4 regions of the Neobacillus sp. DFD-2R genome follow, and region 2 is predicted to be linked to each of the others. Evidence: predicted binding sites of a transcription regulator. Region 2 holds the regulator's gene; each other region holds the start of a gene.
What was found. Region 2 encodes Rex, which represses fermentation and respiration genes when NADH is low (regulators of the CRP and FNR family bind a similar motif). Its sites were predicted from a motif close to TTGTGAAATATTTCACAA; they were not measured.
Positions count from the first base shown of each region.

Region 1 (3,666 bases), 810 kb from region 2:
ATTCCTTGTTTTTGGTACAAATATAAAAAGCCATCCCATCCGGATGACTTTTTCTCTTCCATTGTTTAAGGTTTCCGCTGATAAGTCCATTTACGGTTATGATTTGAAGTCTCAGGAAATGCGTCACCGGCTTTAAGTTTAATCTTTTGTGGGTTTTTCACACCATCCCCTGTTTCACCAATTTCAATATATATACCATTATTCGGTGCCTTTTGTCCTGAAGTAAACTGACGATTTTGTCCCATTCCTATCCCTCCTTTTCATGTACCTTTTTATTATTTCCTTTTCAAGGTCAGTCATTAACGGAATATCCTGCAAATTATCACCTTATTCGACATTATTTCCCAAGCAATAAGATATAAATGTTTTTATTTTTTGACGATTGTATGAATTTATTCCACATTTATTGATAAATATTCTTCGTTAACAATATAATTACAGTAATATCTTGTAAATTATTGTTGACCGTCATTTATTTTAAAAAATCAAATTAGCGATTGATTTCGCCCCTTTAAAGGTGGTTATTAGCATGGAGTCAGTAGAGGAAATCCCCGTAGCGTTGACTCATCTATTTGATACAGTAAATCATATTAAGAAAATTGAAAAAGGCACTTTTCTTTTTCAAGAAGGGTCCATTGCAGATGAATTGTATATCGTCAAAAGCGGAATCCTTCAAATTAGTAAAATTATTCCTGATGGAAGAGAACTAACTCTACGAATGTGTTCTAGAGGAGATTTTCTTGGTGAATTAAATATATTTTCCCCGTCAAAGCGATATTTATTAACTGCACGTGTAGTTGAAAGTGGAGAAGTTGCTGTTATTATGAAGGATGTACTGGAAGAAAAGCTATCACAAAATCTTTCACTTTCACTGGAATTCATGAAATGGATGAGCCAGCAATATCGTAAAACTCAAGCAAAGTTTCGCGATTTAGTTCTTCATGGAAAAAAAGGGGCTCTTTATTCCACCTTAATAAGATTCACTAACAGCTTTGGAATAAAAACCAATCACGGGATATTGATCGAATTACCATTAACGAATCAAGAATTAGCCAACTTTTGCGGCACATCTCGGGAAGTAGTCAACCGTCTACTTAGCGATTTACGTAAAGCTGACATCATTTCCATTGATAAAGGCTCCATTACCATTCATGATCTTGATTATTTAAAAAGAGAAATTGATTGTGAAGACTGTCCTACAGAAATTTGTAAGATAGATTAAAAAATAAAAAAATCGGTCGTCTCGGTGACCGATTTTTTTATTTAGGCTATTTTCGCATAGATTGTTGTTTTTCGTATAAGTTTATCAACCCGTATAATTAGAAGCTTCGTGGCATCTTTTCGTAAGAACATTTGCGAAAATTGCCTAGAAACTTAGTAAATGAACTTTATTAAGTTTCAAAAGCAACAAAGTTTACGAAAAGAGCCTTTATTTAAGAATGATTACTTGTAATGCCATAACGACAAAGAAGATTGCAGAATTGACAATTTCAAATATTCCAATTTGTTTAGGAGATATCGGCTTTCCGTAAAAAATAATGGCTCTCACTAAACTAGGAAGATATGCACAAGCTACAATCCAATAACCAAGGGTAAACCAAACAACCAATAAGAACAAATGATAAACCCAGGAAATCCATTTGTATTGGACATTCTTTTTTTCCCTAATCATTGTTTTCACGTAAAACGTACAGCCTAAAAAGAATAAAACAGATGTAAAAAAAATTAAGATTGATTCAATGGTAATTGTCCCAACACTTAAGTAACTACTAGCTAATCCAACGATTGAAAAAGCAAAAATCGCACTAAAATCATTCATAAGTGCACGGTCTTGATTTTTTGAAGTATAAAACGCATTGATGATAAAAAAAGGAATCATTAAAAGACCAAAGTAAACCAAGGATGGTCTTTCAAATAGTGGGAATAGTAATAACAATAATGCAGGTATTATATAGATTAAAGTCCATTTAGTATAAAAAGGGACTTTTTTTCTTTTGAATAATAGGAGCATTGGATAAGTTGCCAAATACAATAACAGCCAGCCAATAAAAAATGGGATATCCTGCCATAAAAAGCCCCCATTAATTACCCCTAGCCAAAAAGGGATTATGGTCATTGCCCATGCACCGTGTTGTTTCGGTAGAAATAACTTCATCACCTTCACTCCTTTATCTTGCCTACTTTTAATATAAGTTAGCGACACAGAAAAAAAAGTGAAACATATCACATGTTAAGAAAATAAAAAAGAAGGACTATGCCTTCTTTTCCCCTTATATGAACAAACATAATCCCCACTTTTTATTCTAACGAACGTGAGTATTTTTGCAGTGACAAATGTAACTAATTAGACAATTTTCTTAACATTTCGAATTAATATTTTGAACATTTATTTTTTATTTCTTGGGTTACGCGAAGAATTCCCTTCTCATCATGAATGGGGAAGAAGGGAAGATTCGTTTGTTCTTTAAGTAATCCCTTTATTTCATCTTCCCAATACATAATTACCTTAACATTGTTCAACTTTGTTACTAGTGAAAGGTCATTACTATTTCTTAACAACAAGAGCTTCGGGTAATTTTCCAACTTAAAACCTTCAATTAATATAACATCCGGTTGAAAAAACTCCATAATCATTATTTGTTCTTTTAGATTCCATTCAGAGTGTTCAGCTTGTAAAATCAGCCTCCCACCACCTTCAACTAATGATGCATTTGCTCCTGCTGTTAGATGTTTTACTGAATCCTTTTGCTGAAAAACTTCAGGTTTGCCACCGTGTCCATGGTGTTTTATAGTAACTGATTTTAATCCGTGTTCTTTTAATAGTTGGATAATCTTTGTAATTACTGTTGTCTTCCCACTATCTTGAAAACCAACCACCTGAAATATGACTGGTTTTACCAAGGCCACTCACAGCCAACTTGATCATCTAGCAGGAGGACATCAACCTCGTTACCCGCTTCAAAGCCCCTGGTACCGCCCGGAAGAATCGTTAAAGAATTAGCTCCTGCAAGACTCATAATAATATTTGATTTATCGAGACCACTAGGGGATGTTATTAGTCTGCCTCCCTCAACTGAAACTGAACTCCTGACGAATCGTGTAAAAGGATTCGCTTTTAGGAAATCTACCCCAAGTTGGGCTTTTTCTTTTCGCAAATGTGGTTTTTCGCTAAAAAGCATTTTCCGAATAATCGGACGTGCAAACAGTTCAAAGCCAACATAACAAGCCGAAGGGTTTCCAGATAAACCAAATAAGATTTTCCCCTTGTAATTCGCTACTGTCGTCACACTTCCCGGCCTCATGGCAACTTTATTAAATAAAACATCTGCACCCAGCTTTTCATAAATGGCAGGAAGATAATCGAAGTCTCCAACCGAAACGCCGCCGGTTGTAATTAACATATCAACTTCATTTAGTGCATTTTTCACTGCTTCAAAGCAAGTATCAAATTCATCCGGAAGTTTTCCGAAGTAATGAACTTCCCCGCCAACTCTTTGGATCTGTGCAGCGATCATATGGGAGTTGCTGTTTCGGATTTTTCCCGGGACCAATGCTTCATTTACTTCTAAAAGTTCAGTTCCGGTAGCAAATAGCCCAATATGTGGTTTTTTGGCCACCGGAACACTTTTATATCCGAATGTGGCTAGTATCGCCTGGATACCGGGA
Region 1 covers NZ_CM173228.1:4,409,741-4,413,406, forward strand. The annotation lists gene AC3ANV_RS22055 (YjzC family protein) at 66-245, opposite strand; gene AC3ANV_RS22060 (Crp/Fnr family transcriptional regulator) at 530-1,222, shown strand; gene AC3ANV_RS22065 (YwiC-like family protein) at 1,430-2,155, opposite strand; gene mobB (molybdopterin-guanine dinucleotide biosynthesis protein B) at 2,371-2,907, opposite strand; gene AC3ANV_RS22075 (molybdopterin molybdotransferase MoeA) at 2,895-3,666, opposite strand, start outside.
Region 1: AC3ANV_RS22065 (YwiC-like family protein) is a predicted target of Rex. The motif match lies at 2,212-2,229, and genes of this name have one in related genera.

Region 2 (3,666 bases):
TATTCTTCCGCCAACCGAAACTTTGCCGGATAGTTCAAATTTACCGACATAGAGGTTATCGTCGATTTTTGCCGTTCCATCAATGGTTAGTAATTGACTTTCAATATTTCCTTTAAACTTGGCCTTACCGTTTACTTTGGCTTTATCTGATTTGATGTTTCCATTGATCGTGCCGAAACCATTGCATTCAAATTCGTTGCATTCCACCTCACTGTTAACTGTGCCGAAACCATTTAATGTAACAAGGTTGAATTGTCCGCCGTTGGATGCGCCAAAGCCATTGATGACCAGATCTCCCCGTTGTTTCATATCCATTTCCATTCTCCTTTATAGTAATTTCGATTTAATTTCTTCCATGCAACTCATCAGTGAAAGCTGTGCGACAATTTTTGTTCCCCGCTCAAAATGGAAGGCTTCCGCATTGATCAATAACAGGCAGGATGAAACCCCTAGCTTTCTCGTAATCACCAATTCTCCGCTTTTCTGTTTAATCAAGGGTTTATTGTCCTGAAGCACCTGAAGCAGTATTTTCCCTTCATCGAGATTAATTTCACCTGATTGAAGGAGCTTCTCTAAGACAAACACTTCAAGCATTCTCGAAAAATCAAATTGATGACCGCCTTTTTCCTGCTCTAAATAAAAATCGATAACCACCGTCGAAACAATGTTACGTTTTATTAACTCGTCCTTGGTTAAATTTAAATCGGTGACATTTGGTGAAAACATGTCCGCCAGTTCGTCTAAGGAAAGGTTCTCTTTCATCGTTTGAATTTTATCGATTCTTTCTAAAATCTTTTCTTTTGGGAAAAATGTTTCCTGACCTGTGAATGTTGATTTCCTTACAAACCACTCTTCCGGAATAAGATCCTTTCGTTTCCATCTATATAACTGCCCATACGATATCCCGGCCAGTTCTAATAAATCCTTTTTAGAGATTAACTCCTCGCTCATTGTGAAAACCCCTTTCATACCGTAAATGTAACATAACACTGTTACGTTGTAAAGCCGGTGATTTAAATTGGGCTTCCTATTCCAAAAGAAAAAGACCTTTCCACGATATTTTTCGCGAAAAGGTCTTTGTTTTACTCTGCTACTATTTCCTCTGTTGGATAATGCTTTAAAAAATATACCAGTGATTGAAGCTCTACTGCTAAGTCAATATGATGCACTCTAATCGAAGGCGGTACATTTAACCTTGCAGGAGTGAAATTTAATATTCCCTTAACATTTGCTTTTACAAGCCGGTCCGTAATCGTCTGGGCAACAGGCGCAGGCACTGTTAAAATCGCCACAGGTATATTTTCATTGGACAAATGCTCCTCCAAATTATCCATCGGAAGAATAGGGACATCGCCAATCAATGTTCCCATTTTTTCAGGGTCGACATCGAAGGCACATTCAATTTTTGTATTATTATTTTTTAAAAAATTATAATTTAAAAAGGCGGTTCCAAGATTACCTACCCCGATTAGGGCAACCTTTGTCAGTTCGTCCTGATCCAGTGTTTTACGGAAGAAGGTTAGTAGGTAATTAACATTGTAACCATAGCCTTTTTTCCCTAATGCTCCAAAATAGGAGAAGTCCCTGCGAATGGTTGCCGAGTCCACTTTCACAGCTTCACTTAATTCTGCAGAAGAAACCCGTTGCTTGCCGGAAGCATGGAGGTTTTGTAAAAATCGATAATATAAGGGCAGCCGTTTTGCTGTTGCCTGTGGTATTTTCATCGTTTCATTTATCATTTGACTCCTACACCCCGCATGTATGGTTTAGTAAATTATTTAACTTGCCCGGTTCTTTTAAAATCACCGTTTTTCCCGCCCGTTTTCTCAACTAAATAGGTTGGACCAATCACCATACCTTTATCAACTGCCTTACACATATCATAAATGGTTAACGCACAAGCAGCCGCAGCTGTTAACGCTTCCATTTCAACACCTGTACTTCCTTTTGTTTTAACAAATGCAGAAATTCTTAATTTATATTGGTCATTGGCCTCCGGTTCCCATGAGAAGGTAATATTTACACTCGTTAAAGGTATCGGGTGGCACATTGGAATAAGATCCCATGTTTTTTTCGCAGCCATAACAGCCGCAACCTGAGCGACTGCTAACACATCGCCCTTTTTCATTTCATTATTCGTTATTTTATCATAAATCTCTTTACTTACTGCAATGCTGGAATGGGCAAGTGCAGTGCGTGCCGTCTCCGGCTTATCACTTACGTCAACCATTTTCGCTCTGCCTTCTTCATTAAAATGAGTAAAATCCGCCATATTTTAATCCTCCTATAAAATCATACACTATTTTTTCATCTATGTGTGTGAAAGTTTGAGCGAATTAGCCAAATGATTATTTTTTTCATTCGACAAAATTCCTTCCGGCGCTCTAATTAACAGCAGTTTATTGCCGACGTACTAGGAATAAGGTACACTATTTGTATGTATAGAGGTGAAAAATAATGATTTTGTTGCAAGTAAATCAACTGGCAAAATATTATGGTGCTGAACTTATTTTATCGAATATAAAACTGGAATTACAAACTCGTGACCGTGTGGCACTTGTTGGCCGTAACGGTGCAGGAAAATCGACATTATTAAAGATTATTGCGGGACACCTGTCACATGATGGCGGTGAGATTATTAAACCAAAAGAAGTAACCATTGGTTATTTAGCACAAAATACAGGTTTGGAATCGAATTTATCGATTTGGGAAGAAATGCTGACTGTGTTTGAATCGCTTCGAATCATGGAAAAAACACTTCGTCAGCTGGAAGAACAAATGGCTGACACTGATGCGATGGACGACAGCGGTAAATACGAAAGAATTCTAAAAGAGTATGACAGTCTCCAAGTGAAATTTAAAGAACAGGGAGGCTATCAATACGAAGCCGATATTCGCTCTGTTTTGCATGGTTTAAATTTTCGCGATCATGGGTCAATGATTTCCAGCTTAAGCGGCGGGCAAAAAACCCGGCTCGCGTTAGGGAAGCTCCTGTTAACGAGACCCGATATATTAATATTGGACGAGCCTACGAACCATCTTGATATTGACACCCTTTCCTGGCTGGAGCAATACCTGCAAGCCTATGATGGTGCCATCTTAATTGTTTCCCATGACCGCTATTTTTTAGATAAAGTGGTCTCCCAGGTTTATGAAGTCTCACGTAAACAAATCCAAAAATTCTCCGGAAACTATAGCGCTTACCTTGAGCAAAAGGCAGCCAACTATGAACGTGATTTGAAGCTTTATGAAAAGCAGCAGCAGGAAGTTGCCAACTTACAAGATTTCATCCAGCGAAACCTAGCACGTGCGTCAACCACCAAAAGAGCACAAAGCCGTCGTAAAAAGCTTGAGAAAATGGAAATCATGGATCGGCCCCTTGGAGACGAAAAATCAGCTTCCTTTTCCTTTGAAATCGAAAAGCAAAGCGGAAATGATGTCTTGACAGTGGATTCGCTTGCGGTTGGGTATCATGGTGAACAGGTATCAGAGTCGATTTCCTTCCGCGCCTATCGCGGTGAAAGCATTGCTCTCGTTGGTCCAAACGGTATCGGTAAATCAACCTTATTGAAGACGATTATTAAAAAGCTTCCGGCGCTTTCAGGTACTATCCAATATGGGACAAACCTTTCCATCGGGTATTACGACCAAGAACAAGCCGAGTTG
Region 2 covers NZ_CM173228.1:5,224,219-5,227,884, forward strand. The annotation lists gene AC3ANV_RS26140 (polymer-forming cytoskeletal protein) at 1-315, opposite strand, end outside; gene AC3ANV_RS26145 (YhbD family protein) at 328-951, opposite strand; gene AC3ANV_RS26150 (redox-sensing transcriptional repressor Rex) at 1,083-1,739, opposite strand; gene moaC (cyclic pyranopterin monophosphate synthase MoaC) at 1,775-2,272, opposite strand; gene AC3ANV_RS26160 (ABC-F family ATP-binding cassette domain-containing protein) at 2,458-3,666, shown strand, end outside.

Region 3 (3,666 bases), 630 kb from region 2:
GACAGGGAGAGTAGAAAAAAGCGAGAGCGTGTCCGAATACAGGTCTCATTCGGACAGGGGGAGGCCAAAAAAGCGAGAGCGTGTCCGAATGCGGGTTTCATTCGGACAGGGGGAGGCCAAAAAAGCGAGAGCGTGTCCGAATGCGGGTTTCATTCGGACAAGGGGAGGCCAAAAAAGCGAGAGCGTGTCCGAATACAGGTCTCATTCGGACAGGGGGAGGAGAAAAAAACGAAATCCTGTCTGAATACAGGTCTCATTCGGACAGGGCAGGTCAAAAAAAGCGAGAGCGTGTCCGAATTTAAGCCTTATTCGGACAGGGCAAAGCCAAAAAAGCGAAATCCAGTCCGAATACAGGTCTCATTCGGACAGGGGGAGGCCAAAAAAGCGAGAGCGTGTCCGAATGCGGGTTTCATTCGGACAGGGGGAGGCCAAAAAAGCGAGAGCGTGTCCGAATACAGGTTTCATTCGGACAAGGGGAGGCCAAAAAAGCGAGAGCGTGTCCGAATACAGGTCTCATTCGGACTGGGGGAGGAGAAAAAAGCGAAATCCTGTCTGAATACAGGTCTCATTCGGACAGGGCAGGTCAAAAAAAGCGAGAGCCTGTCCGAATTTAAGCCTTATTCGGACAGGGCAAAGCCAAAAAAGCGAAATCCAGTCCGAATGCAGCTCTCATTCGGACAGAGAAAGGCCCAAAAAGCGAAATCCAGTCCGAATGCAGGTCTCATTCGGACAGAGCAAGGCCAAAAAAGCGAAATCCTGTCTGAAAGCAGGTCTCATTCAGACAAGGGAAGACAAAAAAAGCTTAATCCAGTCTGAATGCAATAAGTCTTTAGAGATCTTTATGAAACCTTTAAGTCAAAAAATATATTTATTTATAATAAGTATCTCTTGTATTTCCAAATGAGGTATAGTTTTTCTTTAAAATCCTGCAAAATGTTCGTTTATTTAAATCCGCCTTGCACCACTCGTAGATGCTTTGGGTAGTAATTTTTCGATCTGGGAATAGCAGCCTAAATTCTTCCACATTCCGCAAAATAGCTAGTTCGATCTTTTCATGCCCTCCACACTTTCCGCATACAAAGTCATTATTTTTTATAGAAACCAGAAAGGACTTACAAGTTTTACAATAATTCCCCTTTTGCAGCTGGTCATAAGTATATTCAGGTAATACCGTAAATGGATTTTTAGTTTGATGTAATGAAATTAATTTTTGGGCCAGTTTCTTGTGACCATCATTCAACTTAGATGGAGTTTTGTTTAAATCTTTCAAAAAATGATTTACCTGGGTTGGTAAAATAATGGGTTGGTCTATTGTGGCTTGATATAAGGTGAATTCAGGGTTAATAAAGATAACGGAGGCTTCAACAAGGTAATTTTGCTTGAGGTTTTGGAGCAGTTGGCGAAATAGGGTACCACTTCTTTTTAACTGGTTAACAGGATTCTTATATTCGCGTCTGGTTTTCACGGCATAAAGTTTATCCGATTCTAAGTAACAATCACTTTCAAAATTTTTTATATCCAAAAGGTGAATAAATCCCTGTGAAATAATTAATGTATCAATTTGAAAATAGGAGTTGTTTACTTCAAGCAGCAAGTCATTTATCATATACCTTTCTTCTTGAAGACTTTCTTCTGCCAGAAGGTCAAATTTAACCTCCCCTTCATAGCCTTTTTCCAGGTTTAAATAGTGAAACTTGTCCTCTTCAGTTAACTCCATTCGTGTGTTTAAATAGCGCATAGCCAGCAATTCATCTGATTCAAATCGGCCTTTTAGTAACATAAGCCACTCCCTTTCTTAATCTCTAAGCTCATTTTATAACAAGATTCATCTGAGGAATATGAATATTCTGTTAACATTTTAACAAACCGTGGTGGTAGGAGAATCATTATTAACCGCTCATTGGGTCTGCTCCTTTTAATTGAAAGGAATTAAAAGTTCATAGTTTATTCATAAATAATGTGAAGTGTTTCACAAATACGGTGATATACTAACATTATCAACTTGATGATAGTAAAAACTATTAATACTAACAGCTTTCATTCTTAACTATTTTACAACTAGATAGGAAGTATTCATTAGAAGGGGGAAAATCATTATGAATAACAAAAAGGTAAACCGGGTTGTATTAATTGGAACAGGCGCGGTAGGGTGCAGTTATGCCTATTCTTTGATTAATCAGGGAGTGGCTGAAGAATTAGTTCTAATAGATGTCAATGAAGCAAAAGCTGAAGGCGAAGCGATGGATCTTAACCATGGAATGCCGTTCGCACCTTCACCTTTAAAGGTATGGAGCGGTTCTTATCAGGATTGTGAAAGTGCAGACCTAGTGGTGATTACTGCGGGATTGGCTCAAAAGCCGGGTGAAACCCGATTACAATTGGTTGAGAAGAACACTAAAATATTTAAACAAATTGTCAAAAATATTATGGATAGTGGATTTGACGGTATTTTTTTGGTAGCAACGAACCCGGTTGATATTTTAACCTATGTAACCATGAAAGAATCAGGACTGCCAAAAGAACGGGTTATTGGTTCAGGAACGGTATTGGATACGGCACGTCTGCGTTTTGCCCTTAGTCAGAACTTCAACGTGGACACACGAAATGTTCATGCTTATATCATTGGTGAACACGGGGATACAGAGCTGCCGGTTTGGAGCCATACTTCCATAGGAGTTGAACAGCTTGAAACCGTATTGGCAGGGAAAAATAATTTTAAAAAAGAATGTTTAGACACTATTTTCCTTAATGTTCGTGATGCCGCTTATCAGATCATTGAGCGAAAAGGTGCGACCTACTATGGTATCGGAATGTCCCTTGTGCGAATTACCAAAGCTATTTTAAATAATGAAAACAGCATCCTGACCGTATCCGCCTATTTAAATGGAGAATATGGACATAGTGATGTGTATATCGGTGTCCCGGCTGTCATAAACCGTGACGGCATCAGAGAAGTATGTGAAATTGATCTGAATGAAAAGGAAAAAGAACTATTTAATTATTCCGTTACTGTGCTAAAAGAAACGATGAAACCGGTCATTTAATAGAATGCTAGATGAGATTCGGTTACCTCTATCACACTATTCCTATATTAAAAGCAGGTGACATAATGTCTGTACGTCTTCTTAGTGGCTACCTTCCCGGAAACAAAACAAAAGGAAAAGGGAGCAACAATAAGAAAAACAGCATAGGTTATTCCTAAAAAGAGGGGGTACCAAGTAATTAGTACCACCCTCTTTTTAGTAGCGTTTTTCGGAAAGATTTTAAATAGCTACTAAAGAGGAACAGTGATCATTATAGTAAACAATTTCAGTAAGATACTTACACCCCTGAATATTCTTGAAAGATTCTCTTGCTTCTTTTTCCGTGTTGAACTCATACATTATACATGCTCCATTTGAAAAAACAGTGATAACCCACATTAAAAAAATCCTCACTTTTTCACTTATTTAATTTCGTGTCACTTGAAACTAAACCTAAATGATACCTTCTACATCACGGATCTTACCATGCAGCCTCGATCCATAAAAACAAGGCTGTGAAAGAAGAGACTCCCCAGCCTTGTTGCTTATTTTTACTTTTTACCTAGCCCACATGCCAAAGATAAGGCTTGCAAACACTAAGATGAGAGCCCCTCCAAGACGAGTAGCCAGCTGTGCATACGAC
Region 3 covers NZ_CM173228.1:392,826-396,491, forward strand. The annotation lists gene AC3ANV_RS01950 (nuclease-related domain-containing protein) at 869-1,780, opposite strand; gene AC3ANV_RS01955 (L-lactate dehydrogenase) at 2,097-3,044, shown strand; gene AC3ANV_RS01960 (2-hydroxycarboxylate transporter family protein) at 3,582-3,666, opposite strand, start outside.
Region 3: AC3ANV_RS01955 (L-lactate dehydrogenase) is a predicted target of Rex. The motif match lies at 1,958-1,975, and genes of this name have one in related genera.

Region 4 (3,666 bases), 1.5 Mb from region 2:
AAGGGACAAAGGCAAGTGCCCACAGCATCGCTGTTGTAAATTGTATTCGTCCTTTACGCATTGTAAATAGCCAGTTGAATATTTTTACACCCGTAGGTATTGCAATCATCATGGTTGTAATTGAGAAAATAGAGTTTACTGCAGGTCCGGCACCCATTGTAAAGAAGTGGTGAACCCAGACAAGCATACTTAAAAACGCAATTCCAACAATGGAGAATACCATTGATTTGTATCCGTAAAGCATTTTACGGGAGAAGGTAGAAATAACCTCAGAAAACATTCCAAACGCCGGGAGAACAACGATATAAACTTCCGGATGGCCCCATAGCCAGAACAGGTTTGCCCACATCATAGGGTTACCGTCGCCGCCGACAGTAAAGAAGTGTGTTCCAAAAATACGGTCAAAAGTCATTAGAGCAAGGGCGACCGTAAAGATAGGGAATGATGCCCAAATAATGACTGATGCAATAAAAGAAGTCCAAGTGAACATTGGCATTTTCATCAATGTCATGCCTGGTGCTCTCATTTTTAAAACCGTTACGATAAAGTTGATCCCAGTCATTAAAGTACCAATCCCGGCTATCTGAATCGCGACAGCGTAAAAGTTATTCCCAATCCCCGGTGTAAATTCCTTTCCGGCAAGAGGGAAGTATGCAGTCCAACCCGCATCAGGCGAACCACCGATGACAAATGAAATATTAAACAGCATAGCCCCTGCAAATGTTAGCCAAAAGCTAACAGCATTTAATTGTGGAAAGGCTACATCTCGTGCACCAATTTGTAATGGTACGACTACGTTCATTAAACCAATTAAGAATGGCATCGCCATGAACAAAATCATAATGACACCATGTGTCGTAAATACTTCGTTATAATGCTGTGCATCTAAGAACTTTTCATTCGGCGTTGCCGTTTGAGCTTTCATCAATAGCCCGTCGATTCCACCGCGGAAAAACATTAATACACCAACGAGAATATACATAATACCAATTCGTTTATGATCAACGGTTGTAAACCATTCTGTCCAAAGATACTTCCATTTTTTTAAAACAGTTACCCCAACAACGACACCAATCATCGTTAAAAGAATAGCAATTTGTGATCCTAAGATTAGAGGGTCGCCAGTAATTAAAATCTTATCCCATTTAATTCCCATTGTTTTCACCTCCAGTTGATTTTCCGCTCATATCCATGTTTTTCATATTCATTTTGCTCATATCCATAGATTTACCTTCAGCCTGACCGTCCATCTTCATGCTATGATTTTGGTTATCCGGCTCTTTAAAAATTTGACCGGGATAGTCATGGTTTTTGTACAATTCAGGGAATGTATAGGTTTTCGAATTCATGTCAGCATGGTTTACAAACGCTAGATGAGTATTTGAAAATGTTTCCCTGCCAAGATTTGAAGGCTTCAAAAGGTTGATATAGCTCTTTTCTGTTAGCTTTGGTGCCTTGCCCTTTACATCTTTAACCCATTTCGAAAATGCTTGCGGTGATTGAGCTTCAACCGTGAATTCCATTCCGGCATAGCCTTTTCCGTTAAAGTTAGTATTTCTGCCGATATACTCACCGGTTTGATCGGCAACAAGATATAATTGTGTTTCCATTTTCGCCATTGTATATTTTTGACCGCCTAATGCAGGGATCCAAAATGAATTCATTGTTCCGGCAGAGGTTAACTTGAATTTAACCGGGGTGCCGACAGGTATATTAAGATAGTTAACTGTTTCAATTCCTTGCTCCGGATAACTGAAAATCCATTTCCAATCCGCGGAAGTAACATTAATGGTTATCGGTTTCTTATTTTCATAACCTGCAGGAACCTTTTCTAAATTGTAAATCGATTTAACTGTCGGAATGGTTAAGGCAATAACAATAATAATTGGAATGACAGTCCAGATGATTTCCAATTTGGTGCTGCCATGCTCTTCAGGCGGCTCATAATTTTTATTTTCCGGTGTCGCGCGGTATTTCCATACAATATAACCAAATAGACCAAATACCACTACAACAACAAGTGCCATGAAGACTAATGACCAGTTAATCAAATGAAGTATTTCTCTTGCAGCAGGTCCTTTCGGTTCAAATACGACCATATGGGTATCGCAGCCGCTTAAAAGTAAAACAGGTAATAATGCTAATAGTGGAATTAAAAAGCCCTTTTTGGACATTTCTCCTGCTCCTCTCCTTTAAAAATGTTTGTTTTTTACCATAATTGTTCGTGAATTCGTTCACAAATTCGACCAGACTATAATACTATAATTCTTAAAACATGTGAACAATTTTTATATGGATGTTCACAATTAAAATTAGAATTTTTCTTCCCAAAACCTATATTAACAACATGTAGATGATGATAATATAGGTTTTTGAAAATAATTGTGACAAATTTGTTAAGGTTTTATAATCCTAAAAAAGGAAAACGATGGAAATTCAGTCCTATGAAAGTATTAAATAATGGAAATGGAACGAATTTATTACACGGAATGGTTATATTTGTCTGATTTTGAATAAAAATGGGATAATGAAAAGGAATTCAAAAGGAAAACCATGGTCACCGTTTATTAATATTATGTAAAAATAAGCCATCTTTTTTGATTAGTTAATATAGGAAATGTTAATCTTAAAAGAAAAATGATGGGAGTTAGTAAATACTCATGGACAATTTTCTAAACGATAATGTAATCAAATTAATTGCGCTGGATATGGACGGGACATTATTTACTGACGATCACCGGATTTCGGACGGTAATCGTAAGGCTATTAAAGAAGCACAGGAAAGAGGAATATATGTAGTTCTTAGCACGGGGCGTTCCATAATGAGCTGCGGTGAACATGCCGAATCACTAGAGTTAACTTCTTATTTAGTAACGGTTAATGGGAGTGAGATATGGGATGAAAAAAGGGAGCTTGTTGAAAGAAATGTGATGAAATCTGAGTTTATTCAATGGATGTGGGAGTTATCCCAGCAGCATAAAACAAAATTTTGGGCAATCAGCACTGACAAAATGTGGTTTGATGAAATGCCAGAGGATATCCATGACCGGGAATGGCTGAAATTTGGGTTTGATATTGATGATGATGATGTCAGAGAGCTTATTTTGATGGAGCTTCAGGGAAAAGGAGAATTTGAACTTAGCAATTCCACTTTAAAAAATATTGAAGTAAACCCAATTGGAATCAACAAAGCAAATGGACTTAAAATCGTTTGCAGCAGGCTTGGCATTGATATGAAAAATGTTATGGCAGTTGGGGACAGTCTAAATGATATGGCGATGATTAAGGAAGCGGGATTAGGTGTAGCCATGGGTAATGCCCAGGAAGTTGTCAAGGAAGAGGCAAACTGGGTAACTGCAACGAATAATGAGGACGGGGTTGCAAAAGCAATCCGTAAGTGGGTATTAAAAAACTGAGTAACTTCAAATTAGTAAAGTACATTCGTAAAAATTCAGATACATAATAAGAAATTTTATATTTACTTAAAAAAGAAGATATGATTTTTATGATATTAGGTATTAAAAAAATATTTCTTGGTAAAAATAATTGGGCAAGTATAAATTGCAATTTCATGTATAGTTACATGCTAGGAGGATTTCAAATTGGAACATGGTAAAGTAAAATGGTTTAACAGTGAAAAAGGCTTTGGGTTTATTGAGCGTGAAG
Region 4 covers NZ_CM173228.1:3,679,203-3,682,868, reverse strand. The annotation lists gene qoxB (cytochrome aa3 quinol oxidase subunit I) at 1-1,156, opposite strand, end outside; gene qoxA (cytochrome aa3 quinol oxidase subunit II) at 1,146-2,174, opposite strand; gene AC3ANV_RS18405 (Cof-type HAD-IIB family hydrolase) at 2,661-3,416, shown strand; gene AC3ANV_RS18400 (cold-shock protein) at 3,603-3,666, shown strand, end outside.
Region 4: qoxA (cytochrome aa3 quinol oxidase subunit II) is a predicted target of Rex. The motif match lies at 2,223-2,240, and genes of this name have one in related genera.